2 regions of the Enterocloster lavalensis genome follow, and region 2 is predicted to be linked to the other one. Evidence: a T-box and tRNA genes for the amino acid it is inferred to sense, from the RefSeq annotation. Region 2 holds a T-box; the other holds one or more tRNA genes.
What was found. A T-box is a leader RNA that pairs with one kind of tRNA and senses whether it is charged. The one in region 2 lies ahead of pheS (phenylalanine--tRNA ligase subunit alpha), so its partner is inferred to be a tRNA-Phe.
Positions count from the first base shown of each region.

Region 1: it has a tRNA-Phe gene. The T-box ahead of pheS (phenylalanine--tRNA ligase subunit alpha) is inferred to sense a tRNA for this amino acid. The anticodon was not compared.

Region 1 is NZ_CP176637.1:2,973,121-2,976,520, reverse strand. It holds rRNA gene ACK2JC_RS13235 (23S ribosomal RNA) at 1-1,546, shown strand, start outside; tRNA gene ACK2JC_RS13230 (tRNA-Asp) at 1,621-1,694, shown strand; tRNA gene ACK2JC_RS13225 (tRNA-Val) at 1,732-1,804, shown strand; tRNA gene ACK2JC_RS13220 (tRNA-Tyr) at 1,847-1,928, shown strand; tRNA gene ACK2JC_RS13215 (tRNA-Met) at 1,981-2,054, shown strand; tRNA gene ACK2JC_RS13210 (tRNA-Lys) at 2,084-2,156, shown strand; tRNA gene ACK2JC_RS13205 (tRNA-Phe) at 2,161-2,233, shown strand; gene ACK2JC_RS13200 (transposase) at 2,440-3,192, opposite strand; partial or broken gene ACK2JC_RS13195 (transposase zinc-binding domain-containing protein) at 3,337-3,400, opposite strand, start outside.
Region 2 is NZ_CP176637.1:5,029,081-5,032,480, forward strand. It holds gene ACK2JC_RS22510 (DUF2500 domain-containing protein) at 1-235, shown strand, start outside; gene ACK2JC_RS22515 (DNA-3-methyladenine glycosylase family protein) at 266-1,147, opposite strand; T-box leader at 1,476-1,717, shown strand; gene pheS (phenylalanine--tRNA ligase subunit alpha) at 1,845-2,864, shown strand; gene pheT (phenylalanine--tRNA ligase subunit beta) at 2,925-3,400, shown strand, end outside.

The DNA.
Region 1 (3,400 bases), 2.1 Mb from region 2:
TAAAGCTGATCTGCTCTGGGTAAGTCGGGGCCTAAGGCGAGGCTGAAAAGCGTAGTCGATGGACAACAGGTTGAAATTCCTGTACCGCGTATTATCAGAACTGTGGGGACGCAGAAGGACAACACAACCCGGGAATGGGAAGACCGGGGCAAGCGAGGTAGGAGTATGGTTGGCAAATCCGCCGTACAATCCGAAGACGTGACGCGTAGCGAACTATAAGTAGCGAAGTGTGTGATTCCAGCTGCCAAGAAAAGCCGCTATTGTGTAATACGTGCCCGTACCGTAAACCGACACAGGTAGATGAGGAGAGAATCCTAAGGCCGGCGGGAGAAGCATTGTTAAGGAACTCGGCAAAATGACCCTGTAACTTCGGGATAAAGGGTGCCAGAGAGATCTGGCCGCAGAGAATAGGCTCAAGCAACTGTTTAGCAAAAACACAGGTCTATGCAAAACCGAAAGGTGAGGTATATGGGCTGACGCCTGCCCGGTGCTGGAAGGTTAAGAGGAGAGGTTAGCGCAAGCGAAGCTTTGAATTTAAGCCCCAGTAAACGGCGGCCGTAACTATAACGGTCCTAAGGTAGCGAAATTCCTTGTCGGGTAAGTTCCGACCCGCACGAAAGGCGTAATGATTTGAGCGCTGTCTCAACAATGCACCCGGTGAAATTGAAATACCAGTGAAGATGCTGGTTACCTGCGCCAGGACGGAAAGACCCCATGGAGCTTTACTCCAGCTTGATACTGGGATTCGGTATTGCATGTACAGGATAGGTGGGAGGCTTTGAAGGTAGGACGCCAGTCTTACTGGAGCCAATGTTGGGATACCACCCTTGCGATATTGGGTTTCTAACCTGCAGCCGTGACCCGGCTGGGGGACAATGTCAGGTGGGGAGTTTGACTGGGGCGGTCGCCTCCGAAAGGGTATCGGAGGCGCTCAAAGGTTCCCTCAGAATGGTTGGAAACCATTCGCAGAGTGCAAAGGCATAAGGGAGCTTGACTGCGAGACCGACGGGTCGAGCAGGTACGAAAGTAGGACTTAGTGATCCGGTGGTAGAAAGTGGGATTGCCATCGCTCAACGGATAAAAGCTACCCTGGGGATAACAGGCTTATCACTCCCAAGAGTTCACATCGACGGAGTGGTTTGGCACCTCGATGTCGGCTCATCGCATCCTGGGGCTGTAGCAGGTCCCAAGGGTTGGGCTGTTCGCCCATTAAAGCGGTACGCGAGCTGGGTTCAGAACGTCGTGAGACAGTTCGGTCCCTATCCGGCGCGGGCGTAGGATATTTGAGAGGAGCTGTCCTTAGTACGAGAGGACCGGGATGGACGGACCGCTGGTGTATCTGTTGGGTACCAAGCCCATGGCAGAGTAGCCAAGTCTGGACGGGATAAACGCTGAAGGCATCTAAGCGTGAAGCCCCCCTCAAGATGAGATATCCCATAGCGCAAGCTAGTAAGACCCCTTGAAGACGACGAGGTAGATAGGTTAGAGGTGGAAGTGCAGTAATGTATGGAGCTGACTAATACTAATCGGTCGAGGGCTTAACCAAAACGGTATAGGTTTTAAACATCATTCAATATGTGGTTTTGAAGGTATATAGTTTCAGTACTATGTACTTGAAATGGCCCGGTGGCTCAGCTGGTTAGAGCGCCGCCCTGTCACGGCGGAGGTCGACGGTTCGAACCCGTTCCGGGTCGTTTTTCTTTTGTATTTTTGTTGGTAGACATACCATTTGGGGTCTTAGCTCAGCTGGGAGAGCATCTGCCTTACAAGCAGAGGGTCACAGGTTCGAGCCCTGTAGGCCCCACTCATCGTATGATTTGCCGGAAAGTGCATACAATAAGAATATGGATGGATTCCCGAGTGGCCAAAGGGGACAGACTGTAAATCTGCTGCAAATTGCTTCGGTGGTTCGAATCCACCTCCATCCATTTCAATGTTTTGTTGACAAAGCGTTGAAAATGTTTTATAATATCATATTAGCGCGGGGTGGAGCAGTCTGGAAGCTCGTCGGGCTCATAACCCGAAGGTCGTAGGTTCAAATCCTGCCCCCGCAATTTTTTTTGTCTAAGGACAAAACCTAAATGGGCGTGTAGCTCAGGTGGTAGAGCACTTGACTTTTAATCAAGTTGTCCGGGGTTCGAGCCCCCGCACGCTCATTTAGCCCAGATAGCTCAGTTGGTAGAGCAGAGGACTGAAAATCCTCGTGTCGCTGGTTCGATTCCGGCTCTGGGCACGAAAGCACTTATCAGAGATGATAGGTGCTTTTTTGCTTTATAGGAAACTTCTCAAATCAGCGAAGATGGTGTATAATAGATTGGAAATAAAAAAGGCATAGCAAAAGAGCGAAGGTGTGACTTCGCCATGACGTTGTCTATGTATTTTTTGTTTTTGGTTTAGGCTGCACTATCTGACGGTAGAGAAAGAATAGGGCATATGGAACTATCCATATCCCATAACCTTTCGATAGCGTTCAAATAGTGCAGTTTTTTTGTGGTAAACTTCTAAAACCAACATAGAAGTGCCACACTCCGGGCATCTGAGCGGATCATAGCCAAAGGTCAGAAGAATCAAATTCCGCCAATCTAGGAGCTTAGAAAGATAATGCTGCTTCTGCTTGGATAAACATTTCCGGAGATTTTTTTCCTGTTTGTGGTGCTTTGCATAAATGCCGTAGTAGCGGACCATTTTAAAATGCTTGTCAGGGATATGCAGGATCAGGCGTTTGATAAAGTCAATGGCGGGGATGCATTCTGTGATCGTTTTATGGTCCTCATGTCGCTGATAATGGAACGTCACAGAATCCCCGTCATAGGCATCCATCCTGGAAGTGGCAATGACAGGCCGTCCAAGGTATCTGCTGATGTATTTAATGGTGATATCAGGAGAACACAAATTAGGTTTGGCTCTCACATAAAAGCCTTCGGGATGGTCTTTGTAGATTTGATTTTTAAGCTTCTTAAAAGGCGGCCCCAGTTTAAGAGAGAGCTGATCCAAAAGGACTTTCCGAAAAGCCAGGCGCAGGAAATCATAATCAAAATGGGGATTGGGTCGCCAGGGAGTAATGTTGCCAGCACCGCCTTCCGAAATCAGGGCATGGATGTGAGGATTCCACTTTAAATCTCTACCGAAGGTATGAAGGACGCAGATAAAACCAGGAGTAAAGAGTTCGGACTTATTCATCTTGAAGAACATGCGTAGGACGACATCCCTGACAGAATGGAACAGGCAGTTAAGGAGTGAGTGGTCCTTAAGAAAGAAGATGCGCAGTTCCTCAGGAATGGTAAAGACACAGTGTCTGTGGATACAGGAAACGAGTTTACAAGACATACGAAAAGCACGTTTCTGGTTATAGACGTTGCCGCATGAGGGACAGAACCGGCTTTTACAGGAAAAGGGAACA
Region 2 (3,400 bases):
GGACGCCAGGGTGGTCTCCAAGCGCACCAATATAACCAGGCATATGAGCCAGGCGGACAGCAGCCATATGACTAGGAGCTCCACCGTCTACTACGCCACCTTCCAGGTGGAGAGCGGGGACCGGATGGAGCTGCGGATGTCCGGCCGGGAGTACGGGCTTTTAGCGGAGGGGGACCGGGGCAAGCTCACCTTCCAGGGAACCCGCTACCGCGGTTTTGAGCGCCGCCTGGTTTAAGCGTCGGAAGGTCTTATTTCACCGGCTGTGTCAGGGCGAGATTTTGTGTTGATTCAGCCGCTCGTAGTAAAATATGTACTGCTGGAGCACGCCGGCATAGCCGCCGTACCTCCCGAAATGGTCCGCCAGAATGGTGTCGTAGAGGCGGTTCTTGGGAGTGCGGCGGTATTTTTTTGCGCTGAAATACTCCCGCAGCAGAATCTTTTCGATCCAGGTGTCCACGGGAAACGCCTCGATGTGGTGCAGGCCGAAGAGGCAGACGCAGTTGGCTACCTTTTTGCCGATGCCGTAAAAGCCGGTGAGGTATTCCATGGCCTGTCCGTACTCCATGGTTTCCAGCTTTTTCAGGTCCAGAGTTCCGGCCGCGGCATCCTGGGACAGGCGGTGGATGTATTTGGCGCGGTACCCAAGCTTCAGGTCCAATAGCTCCTCCAGGGAGGCGCGGGCCAGCTCTTTTGGGGTGGGAAAGGAATAAACGGCGGAGTTTTTGTCGTCCCCGTCCGCAATTTTTTGCCCCCAGCGCCGGGAAATGTCCTCCACCAGCCGCCGGATACAGGGGATGGTTTTCTGCTGGGAGATCACGAAGGTGATGATCATTTCCCAGGGGTCCTGGCGCAGGATGCGGATTCCACGCCCGGCCGCGGCCGCGGCTCTTAAGTAGTTGTCGTCCGGGTCCACGGAGGTCAGGATGGCGGCGTAGTCCGTGGCGCAGTCGAAGTATGTAAGCCAGAAGGAGAGATCCTCCCGGGGACAGTCAAAGCTTACCCGGTTTCCCTCCTGGGAAACGCGCAGCAGACGGCCCCTGCTGACAATGGTGTAGCCGCCCGCCGGGGAGGGCAGCATGCGGAAGCACTGGCCGGAGTCGGCGATCTGTTTTAGGTCCAGACAGTCTATGGTTTGGATATGGGTCATCGGTTGTATGGCTCCTTTTAGGGATGGTTTCAAGTTTCGGGTGTATGAGATCAGTTTAAGGCGAAGGGAGTCCGTTGTCAAATGGCTTTTGATGGGAGAGGCGGGGGGGGGGGGGAGTGAGTACGTTCAGACGGATGGTCTTCTTGACCGGAAAAGCCGGTCAAGAAGCATCGGATGTTCATCCGATGTGAAAATTGGCGCGAAAAGACGCTTACAAGCGAGCTTGACGCGGCTTTTTGCACCAATTTTCGCGCCGTCTGAACTGTTTATGGGAATATATCTTGACTTTTTCCGAAAGAGTGGCTAAAATGTAGTTTAGATTTAAATCGCAAAGGCGATGAAGGTGTTCAGTAGAGGCTTATTTTCCGGCAGAGAGAGGGAGTCACCGGCTGCAAGCTCCCCCAGGTTCAGATAAGCGCTTGAAATTCCCACCGGAGCCGCACAGGTGAAGGCCCAGAGGCCGGTAGTCTGTGACGCTGGCACGCGTTATGTGCAAATGAGTGTCTGCGCGTTATGTGGAGCGCAGGAATCAGGGTGGTACCGCGAGCATATTTTTGTCCCGTCCCTTTTGCCGGAAACGGCGGAGGAACGGGACTTTTTTTCGTTGCGCGGGGCATGGGCCCGGCGTGACAGGAAGCCTTCCGGGCGGGATCGCACGGCGGCGGGATTCCCGAATTCAAAGAGAAAAGGAGAAGCCATGAGAGAGCAGTTAGAGAAAATCAGAGAAGAAGCGTTAAACCAGATTGAAGCTTCCGAGGCGCTGGAAAAGCTGAATGAGATCCGGGTGGCATACCTGGGCAAGAAGGGCGAGCTGACCAACCTGTTAAAGGGCATGAAGAATGTGGCGCCTGAGGACCGCCCCAAGGTGGGTCAGATGGTGAACGAGGTCCGTGAGCAGCTGGAGGGCAGGCTGGAGGAAGCCAGAACCGCCCTTGCCAAAAAGGCCAGAGAAGAGCAGTTAAAGCGCGAGGTCATCGACGTGACCCTGCCGGCCAGGAAGAACAAGGTGGGACACAGCCATCCCAACACCATCGCCCTGGAAGAGGTGGAGCGCATCTTCGTGGGCATGGGCTATGAGGTAGTGGAAGGTCCCGAGGTGGAGTACGACCGCTACAACTTTGAAAAGCTGAACATTCCCAAGGGACATCCGGCCAGAGACGAGCAGGATACCTTCTATATCAACGACACGATCCTGCTGAGAAGCCAGACCTCCCCGGTTCAGGTGCGCACCATGGAGAAGGGACAGCTTCCCATCCGCATGATCGCCCCGGGGCGCGTGTTCCGCTCCGACGAGGTGGATGCCACCCATTCCCCCTCCTTCCATCAGATCGAGGGCCTGGTGATCGACAAGAACATCACCTTTGCGGACTTAAAGGGTACCCTGGCCGAGTTCGCCAAGGAGCTGTTCGGGCCGGAGACAAAGGTGAAATTCCGTCCCCACCACTTCCCCTTCACAGAGCCCAGCGCAGAGGTGGACGTGACCTGCTTTAAGTGCGGCGGCAAGGGCTGCCGGTTCTGCAAGGGTTCCGGCTGGATTGAGATTCTGGGCTGCGGTATGGTACATCCCCACGTTTTGGAGATGTGCAACATCGACCCGGAGGAATATTCCGGTTTCGCCTTCGGCGTGGGCTTAGAGCGGATCGCCCTGCTGAAATATGAGATTGACGACATGCGCCTGCTGTACGAGAACGATATCCGGTTCCTGAAACAGTTCTGACCCGCAGTCTGACGGGCAGCAGACCTGCGCCCGAACCATAGAGAGAAAAGGAGAAGAAAAATGAACACTGCATTATCCTGGATTAAAGCATACGTTCCTGACCTGGATGTCACGGCTCAGGAGTACACGGACGCAATGACCCTCACCGGCACCAAGGTGGAGGGATTCGAGCGTCTCGATAAAAACCTTGAAAAGATTGTTGTCGGCCAGATCCTTTCCATCGAGCGTCATCCGGACGCGGACAAGCTGATCGTCTGCCAGGTGGACATCGGAGCCGGGGAGCCGGTTCAGATCGTCACCGGCGCGCCCAACGTCAAGACCGGGGACAAGGTTCCGGTGGTTTTGGACGGCGGAAAGGTAGCCGGCGGCCATGACGGCGGCCCCCTTCCCGAGGAAGGAATCGAGATCAAAAAGGGTAAGCTCAGAGGCATCGAGTCCAACGGAATGATGTGCTCCATCGAGGAGCTGGGTTCCGACCGCGACATGTATCCACTGGCGCCGGAGAGCGGCATCTACATTCTCCCGGAGGACACCCG